Regions from separate parts of the Streptomyces sp. NPDC018031 genome, predicted to be linked through region 1. Evidence: predicted binding sites of a transcription regulator. Region 1 holds the regulator's gene; the other holds the start of a gene.
What was found. Region 1 encodes HrcA, which represses chaperone genes, less so after heat shock. Its sites were predicted from a motif close to TTNGCACTCNGNNNNNCNGAGTGCNAA; they were not measured.
Positions count from the first base shown of each region.

Region 2: groL (chaperonin GroEL) is a predicted target of HrcA. The motif match lies at 1,964-1,990, and genes of this name have one in related genera.

Region 1 is NZ_JBIRFT010000007.1:295,224-299,431, reverse strand. It holds gene ACH4B3_RS19265 (nitronate monooxygenase) at 1-878, opposite strand, end outside; gene dnaJ (molecular chaperone DnaJ) at 1,044-2,177, opposite strand; gene hrcA (heat-inducible transcriptional repressor HrcA) at 2,178-3,194, opposite strand; gene ACH4B3_RS19250 (MBL fold metallo-hydrolase) at 3,482-4,208, shown strand, end outside.
Region 2 is NZ_JBIRFT010000006.1:324,808-329,015, reverse strand. It holds gene thrC (threonine synthase) at 1-163, shown strand, start outside; gene ACH4B3_RS17785 (ubiquitin-like small modifier protein 1) at 288-563, shown strand; gene ACH4B3_RS17780 (cold-shock protein) at 1,052-1,255, shown strand; gene groL (chaperonin GroEL) at 2,151-3,773, shown strand; gene ACH4B3_RS17770 (SpoIIE family protein phosphatase) at 3,999-4,208, shown strand, end outside.

The DNA.
Region 1 (4,208 bases):
GGGGCGTACCGGCCGTGCTCGCGCATGAAGCGGTTGACCAGCCCGCGCGCCGGGCGCCCGGAGAAGGCGCGGGTCAGCTCGGTCCGGGTGAACAGCGGATCGGTCATCGCCCGCTTGTGCAGCGGGCTGGCGGCCGACTCCGGACAGACCAGGAAGGCGGTGCCCAGCTGCGCGGCGCTCGCGCCCGCGGCCAGCACCGCCGCGATCTGCGCGCCGCGCATCAGCCCGCCGGCCGCGATGACCGGCAGTTGCACCGTCTCGCGCACCAGGGCGATCAGCGACAGCAGACCGAACCCGGCGCCGGTGCCGTCGGCGTGCGGGTCGTCCCGGTGGGTGCCCTGGTGGCCGCCCGCCTCGACGCCCTGGACGCACACCGCGTCGGCGCCCGCCCACTGCGCGGCCTGGGCCTCCACCGGCGAGGTGACGGTGACCACGGTGCGGGTGCCCGCCTTGGCGAACGCCTCCAGGACGGACCGGGAGGGGCAGCCGAAGGTGAAGGAGACCACCGGGACCGGGTCGTCGAGCAGGATGGCCAGCTTGACCTCGTAGGCGTCGTCGTTGCCCGAGTCGGGGTCGCCCAGCGGGGCCTCGTACCAGGACGCCTCACCGGCCAGTTGCTCGCGGTAGACCTCGACGGCGGACGGATCGGCGGTGGCCGGCTGCGGCATGAACAGGTTCACGCCGAACGGCCGGTCGGTCTGTCCGCGGAGCTGTTTGATCTCCTCGTACATCGCTTCCGGCGTCTTGTAGCCCGCGGCGAGGAAACCGAGACCGCCGGCCTCGGAGACAGTGGCGGCGAGGTGAGGGCAGGAGGCGCCACCGGCCATGGGGGCCTGCACGATCGGATACCGAAAAAGATCGGTCAGCGCAGAGGACATGAACACATCGTGTCACGTTCCCGGCACCGACCCGTAACGGCCTCGGGCGAGTGGCGGAGCCGACCCCACCGGCCCTGATCCGCCCGCCGGCCGCGGACGGCAACGGCGTCGCGGCCCGTCCGGCGGCTCGGTGGCCACCGGTCCGGGCCGCGTGGGCCGTGGGCCCTAACGCCCGTTGAACGCGTCCTTCAGGCGCGAGAACAAGCCCTGCTGGCCTGGCTTGAACTCGCCCGTCGGTCGCTCCTCGCCGCGCAGCTTGGCGAGCCGCCGCAGCAGCTCCTCCTGCTCCGGGTCGAGCTTGCTCGGCGTCTGCACCTCGACGTGCACGACGAGGTCGCCGCGGCCGCCGCCGCGCAGATGCGTCACACCGCGCTGGTGCAGCGGGATCGACTGGCCGGACTGGGTGCCGGGCCGGATGTCGACCTCCTCCAGACCGTCCAGCGTCTCCAGCGGCACCTTGGTGCCCAGGGCCGCCGCGGTCATCGGGATGGTGACCGTGCAGTGCAGATCGTCCCCGCGGCGCTGGAAGACCGGGTGGGAGATCTCGTGGATCTCGACGTACAGGTCGCCGGCCGGGCCGCCGCCGGGGCCGACCTCGCCCTCGCCCGCCAGCTGGATCCGGGTGCCGTTGTCGACACCCGCCGGGATCTTCACCGTGAGGGTGCGGCGGGACCGCACCCGGCCGTCACCGGCGCACTCCGGGCACGGCGTCGGGACGACCGTGCCGAAGCCCTGGCACTGCGGGCACGGCCGGGAGGTCATGACCTGCCCCAGGAAGGACCGCGTCACCTGCGAGACCTCGCCGCGGCCGCGGCACATGTCACAGGTCTGGGCGGAGGTCCCGGGGGCCGCGCCCTCGCCGCTGCAGGTGGTGCACACCACGGCGGTGTCGACCTGGATGTCCTTGGTGGTGCCGAACGCGGCCTCGTCCAGCTCGATGTCGAGCCGGATCATGGCGTCCTGGCCCCGCCGGGTACGCGAACGCGGGCCGCGCTGCGAGGCGGTGCCGAAGAACGCGTCCATGATGTCGGAGAAGTTGCCGAAGCCCGCGCCGAAGCCACCGGCGCCGGCGCCGCCGGTGCTGGACAGCGGGTCGCCGCCGAGGTCGTAGACCTGCTTCTTCTGCGGGTCCGACAGCACCTCGTAAGCGGCGTTGATCTCCTTGAACCGCTCCTGGGTCTTGGGATCCGGGTTGACGTCCGGGTGCAGCTCCCGGGCGAGCCGGCGGAACGCCTTCTTGATCTCGTCCTGTGAGGCATCACGCCGCACGCCCAGGACTGCGTAGTAGTCCGTCGCCACTTACGACTCCGCCAGGATCTGTCCGACGTAACGTGCCACTGCGCGTACCGCTCCCATCGTTCCGGGGTAGTCCATGCGGGTCGGTCCGACCACGCCGAGTTTCGCGACCGCCTCGTCGCCAGAACCGTAGCCGACCGCGACCACGGACGTGGAGTTCAGCCCCTCGTGGGCGTTCTCATGCCCGATGCGCACGGTCATGCCCGAATCCTTGGCCTCACCCAGCAGCTTGAGCAGGACGACCTGCTCCTCCAGCGCTTCCAGCACCGGTCGGATGGTGAGAGGAAAGTCATGTACGAAGCGGGTCAGATTGGCGGTGCCGCCGATCATCAACCGCTCCTCGGTCTCCTCGACCAGGGTCTCCAGCAGGGTCGCCAGCACCGCCGAGACGGTGCCCCGCTCCTCCGTCTCGAACGACTCCGGCAGGTCCTGCACCAGCTGCGGGACGTCGGCGAAGCGCCGCCCCACGACCCGGCTGTTCAGCCGCGCCCGCAGGTCCGCCAGGGCCGTCTCGCCGACCGGCGCCGGGCAGTCCACCATGCGCTGCTCGACCCGGCCGGTGTCGGTGATCAGCACCAGCATGACCCGGGCGGGCGCCAGCGCGAGGAGTTCCACATGCCGGACGGTGGAGCGGGTGAGCGACGGGTACTGCACGACCGCGACCTGCCGGGTCAGCTGCGCGAGCAGCCGCACCGTGCGCCCCACCACGTCGTCCAGGTCGACCGCCCCGTCCAGGAAGTTCTGGATGGCGCGGCGCTCCGCCTGGGAGAGTGGCTTGACGCCCGCGAGCTTGTCCACGAAGAGGCGGTAGCCCTTGTCGGTCGGGATACGGCCCGCGCTGGTGTGCGGCTGGGCGATGAACCCCTCGTCCTCCAGCGCCGCCATGTCGTTGCGCACGGTGGCCGGGGACACCCCCAGCCGGTGCCGCTCGGTGAGCGCCTTGGACCCCACCGGCTCCTCGGTGCCGACGTAGTCCTGGACGATGGCGCGCAGCACCTCGAGTCTGCGTTCGCTGAGCACGCGCTCACCTCCCTGCCCGGCCGGGCTCCGTGGGGCTCTCAGGGCCGCCCCGCTGGCACTCAGCTGCCCCGAGTGCCAAATCCTTCCTGAGTCAGTGTACGGCCGGGTCCCATGGCGGGGGCAAGAGCCGTCCCAGCCCCGGTGGACGGCCCGGCGCACGGCACAACCGGGACCGCACACGGTGGAGTCGGCCGCTCCCGGAGGGCCCGCGCCCCGCGGCACCGGACCGCCCCGCCCGCCGGGCGCCGGCCGTGCCGCCACCCTCCCCGGGCGCTAGCGTCTGCCCCATGGACAGCACTGCGGAACCGTCCGCGCACCGCACCGCCGAACCGGCCGGCTGGGAGCGCCTCGCGCCCGGCGTGGTACGCCGGCGGCTCCCCGGCTGGGACGAGACGATCGGCGCCGTCGCGGGCGAACACGGCGTACTCGTCATCGACACCGGCGCCACGCTGGCCGACGGGGCCATGATCCGCCGCGAGGTCACCGCGCTCTTCGGCCGGCGCCCCACCCATGTCGTGCTCACCCACCCGCACTTCGACCACGTCCTGGGCACCGCCGCGTTCGCCGGCTGCGAGGTGTACGCGGCCGTCGGGATGGCCGACCTGCTCCGCCGGGAGCGGGACGACCTGCGCGAGGACGCCCAACGGCACGGGGTGCCCGGCGACACCGCGGCGGAGGCCACCGACCTGCTGGTGATCCCGCACCACGAGGTGTCCGGGGAGCTCGTGGTGGACCTGGGCGGCCGCCGGGTGCTGCTGGCCAACGTGGGCCCCGGCCACACCGGCCACGACCTCGCGGTCCTGGTCCCCGGCACCCCCGAGGTGGTGTTCTGCGGGGACCTGGTCGAGGAGTCCGGCGAACCGCAGGCCGGGCCGGACGCGATCCCCGCCCGCTGGCCCGCCGCCCTGGACCGGCTGCTCGCGCTCGGCGGCGAGGACGCCCGGTACGTGCCCGGCCACGGCGCCGTGGTGGACGCCGCCTTCGTCCGCGCGCAACGCGACGAGCTGGCCGGTA
Region 2 (4,208 bases), on a different contig from region 1:
GAAGCTCATCGAGACCGGCCTGCTCGACCCGGCCCTCACCACCGTCGTACTGAACACCGGTGACGGCCTCAAGACGCTGGACGCCGTCGCGCCCACCACCGGCCCCACGGCGACCATCCGCCCGAGCCTCGACGCGTTCCGCCAGGCCGGTCTCGCCGGCTGACGTCCGGCCCCGGCCCCGGCCGGCCCCGACCACGACCACGGGCCGGCCGGGTCCGCACGGCGACCGGCGGCGGCCGTCGGCCCCGCACCGAAGTACCCGCTCCTCTCACCGAAGGTGAAGCCGCATGAGTGTCAACGTCCGTATCCCCACCATCCTCCGCACCTACACCGGCGGCCAGGCCGAGGTGGCCGCGGAGGGCGCGACCCTCGCCGAGGTCATCGAGTCGCTGGAGAAGAACCACCCGGGCATCGCCGCCCGCGTCCTGGACGACGAGGGCAAGCTGCGCCGCTTCGTGAACGTGTACGTCAACGACGACGACGTGCGGTTCGAGGGCGGGCTGGCGACGGCCACCCCGGACGGCGCCGGCGTCTCGATCATCCCGGCGGTCGCCGGCGGCTGAACCGGCCCCGCCGCCCGTCCGGTTGACCACCCGGGGGCGCCGGCTGACCCACCGTCCGGTGACCCGCGCTGGTCACCGCCCCGGCCGCGGACCCCGGCACCCGTCGGAATCGCCCCGTCCCATAAAGCGGACGGGGCGATTCCGTGTGTTGAATCGCGATACAGTTGAACCGATTCCCCCTCCGGTGCCGCGCCGCCCGCATATGAGAACCCGTCAAGTTGTGCACGAAGTGTGTGCGCAAATTGCCGGGTTGGTGACGTATGCCCGGCCCGACTTGCCCTGGAATCCAGGTAATTCTCCACTTAACGCCGCTGGGCCGCCTGCAGAATTCTCGTCCGATTGACCTGTTGCGCTGGGCAGTTGGGCAGATACATTCAGCGGCGGTCGACGCGTTCCGGCGCACGCTCCCCACTGACCTGGGGGGTGAGGTCTGACCCGGGTCCGCGGAGTGCGGTCCTGCGCAAGGGCCAGTAATAGGGGAGTTAGGAATGGCTCAGGGCACCGTCAAGTGGTTCAACGCGGAGAAGGGGTACGGCTTCATCGCGGTCGACGGTGGTGCGGACGTGTTCGTCCACTACAGCGCGATCCAGATGGACGGTTACCGCACCCTCGAGGAAGGCCAGCGGGTCGAGTTCGAGATCTCGCAGGGCCAGAAGGGGCCGCAGGCGGACATGGTCCGCTTGTCGGCCTGAGCGCCTAGTCGGCCTGAGCGCCGAGACGCAGATCGCTGATGTCGGCGAACGGAAGGGCCCGCACCCCGTGGGGTGCGGGCCCTTCCGGTGCGCCGGGACCCCGGCCGCGCGGGTGACGGCGGGGCCCCGGCGCGGCCGGGGCGCCGCACCGGGTGACTCCCTCCCCTGGGCGCGGCCGGACGGCCCTCCCGCGCCCCGGCCGCGCCGAGACCCTGCGGGCCGTCCGCCGGCCGGGCGCTCGGCCGCCCCTCTCGTCGTGGCCCGTCGGCCCGTCGGTGCCGCTCGCCGGAGTGCGTGTCGACGGTCGTCACCTCTTGCCGTGACGGTGCGGGCCGTCCGGCGGCCGGCCGTCGCCTCTCGCCGTGACCCTGCGGGCCGTCCGTCGCCTCCCGCCGTGACGGTGCGGGCCGCCTGCCGACCGTCCGTCGCCTCCCGCCGTGCCCCTGCGGGCCGCCTGCCGACCGTCGGTCGCCTCCCGCCGTGCCCCTTCGGACCGCCCGCCGTGCCCCTGCGGGCCGTCCGCCGACCGGCCGTCACCTCCCGTCGTGACCCTTCGGGCCGCCCGCCGGTCCGGCGCCCGGGTGCCCTCTCGCCGCGGCCCGTCGCCCCGTCGGTGCGCCTCGCCGGAGCCCGTCGGTGGGCCGCCACCCCCCACCGAGACCCTTCGATTCGCTTGCACTCTCGGGGGGCGAGTGCTAATCATTGGCGTTAGCACTCTGAGAGTGAGAGTGACAAAGAAGGACCGGGTCGGTGAGGCCCGCAGGCCGGGCGGGGCAAGGAACCGCACGGCAGGCAGGCCGTCCGTCGCGGGCGCCAGGCGCGGTCCGGAGCAATCCGCCCCCACTGCCTCAAGGGAGTGGGAGGGACCCCCGTCGTCTTGGGAGGACCACTTCACATGGCCAAGATCATCGCGTTCGACGAGGAGGCTCGGCGCGGCCTCGAGCGCGGGATGAACCAGCTCGCCGACGCCGTCAAGGTCACCCTCGGCCCCAAGGGTCGTAACGTCGTCCTTGAGAAGAAGTGGGGCGCCCCCACGATCACCAACGATGGTGTGTCCATCGCCAAGGAGATCGAGCTCGAGGACCCGTACGAGAAGATCGGCGCCGAGCTGGTCAAGGAGGTCGCGAAGAAGACGGACGACGTCGCCGGTGACGGCACGACGACCGCGACCGTCCTCGCCCAGGCGCTGGTCAAGGAGGGTCTGCGCAACGTCGCCGCGGGCGCCAACCCGATGGCCCTCAAGCGCGGTATCGAGAAGGCCGTCGAGGCCGTCTCCGCCGCCCTGCTCGAGCAGGCCAAGGACGTGGAGACCAAGGAGCAGATCGCCTCCACCGCCTCCATCTCCGCCGCCGACACCCAGATCGGCGAGCTCATCGCCGAGGCCATGGACAAGGTCGGCAAGGAAGGCGTCATCACCGTCGAGGAGTCGCAGACCTTCGGGCTCGAGCTGGAGCTCACCGAGGGCATGCGCTTCGACAAGGGCTACATCTCCCCGTACTTCGCGACGGACATGGAGCGTATGGAGGCGTCCCTGGACGACCCGTACATCCTGATCGTCAACTCCAAGATCAGCAACGTGAAGGACCTCCTCCCGCTGCTGGAGAAGGTCATGCAGTCGGGCAAGCCGCTGCTGATCATCGCCGAGGACATCGAGGGCGAGGCCCTGGCGACCCTGGTCGTCAACAAGATCCGCGGCACCTTCAAGTCCGTCGCCGTCAAGGCCCCGGGCTTCGGCGACCGCCGCAAGGCCATGCTCGGCGACATCGCCATCCTCACCGGTGGCACCGTGATCTCCGAGGAGGTCGGCCTCAAGCTGGAGAGCGCCGGCATCGACCTGCTCGGCCGCGCCCGCAAGGTCACCGTCACCAAGGACGAGACCACCATCGTGGACGGCGCCGGTGACGCCGACCAGGTGCAGGGCCGGGTGAACCAGATCCGCGCCGAGATCGAGAACTCCGACTCGGACTACGACCGCGAGAAGCTCCAGGAGCGCCTCGCGAAGCTGGCCGGCGGCGTGGCCGTCATCAAGGCCGGCGCCGCCACCGAGGTGGAGCTCAAGGAGCGCAAGCACCGCATCGAGGACGCGGTGCGCAACGCCAAGGCCGCCGTCGAGGAGGGCATCGTCGCCGGTGGTGGCGTGGCCCTGCTCCAGGCGTCCCAGGTCTTCGAGAAGCTGGAGCTCGACGGCGACGAGGCCACCGGTGCCAACGCCGTCAAGCTGGCCCTGGAGGCCCCGCTCAAGCAGATCGCCGTCAACGGTGGTCTCGAGGGTGGCGTCGTCGTGGAGAAGGTGCGCAACCTGGCCGTCGGCCACGGTCTGAACGCCGCCACCGGCGAGTACGTCGACATGATCGCCGAGGGCATCATCGACCCGGCGAAGGTGACCCGTTCCGCGCTGCAGAACGCCGCCTCCATCGCCGCGCTGTTCCTCACCACCGAGGCCGTCATCGCCGACAAGCCGGAGAAGGCCGCCGCGGCCGCTCCGGGCGGCATGCCGGGCGGTGACATGGACTTCTGATCGACTCGGTCGGTCAAGCGTCCTTCAAGCCCTGGGGCGGCATCCTCTTCGGAGGGTGCCGCCCCAGCGGCGTTTCCGGTTCCACGGAGGAAACCGCCCGGCGGCGCCTCCGAAATGCGCGTCTTATCCTGATCTCGCGGGCCGTGCAAGGCCACGGGGCCGTGGCGCTCCGGTCGGTTGTCGCGTGCGCGCTCGCGGGAGGCCTTACGTCGAAGGCGAGACACCGTGCGAGCACAGGGCGGCGAACCACGCCGTGAGGAGGCCGTCCCCGGCCCGCCGCCCGCCGCGCGCCGGCGGCGCGACGAGCCGGTGCCGGGCGCGCCCCCGGCACCGGGGGCCACCGCGGGCGGCGGCCCGCCGGAGCCCCCGCGCCCCGTGCCGGGGCCCGGCCCGGAGGACCCCGCCCCCGCCGCACGCGAGGCGGTCCTCGCCATG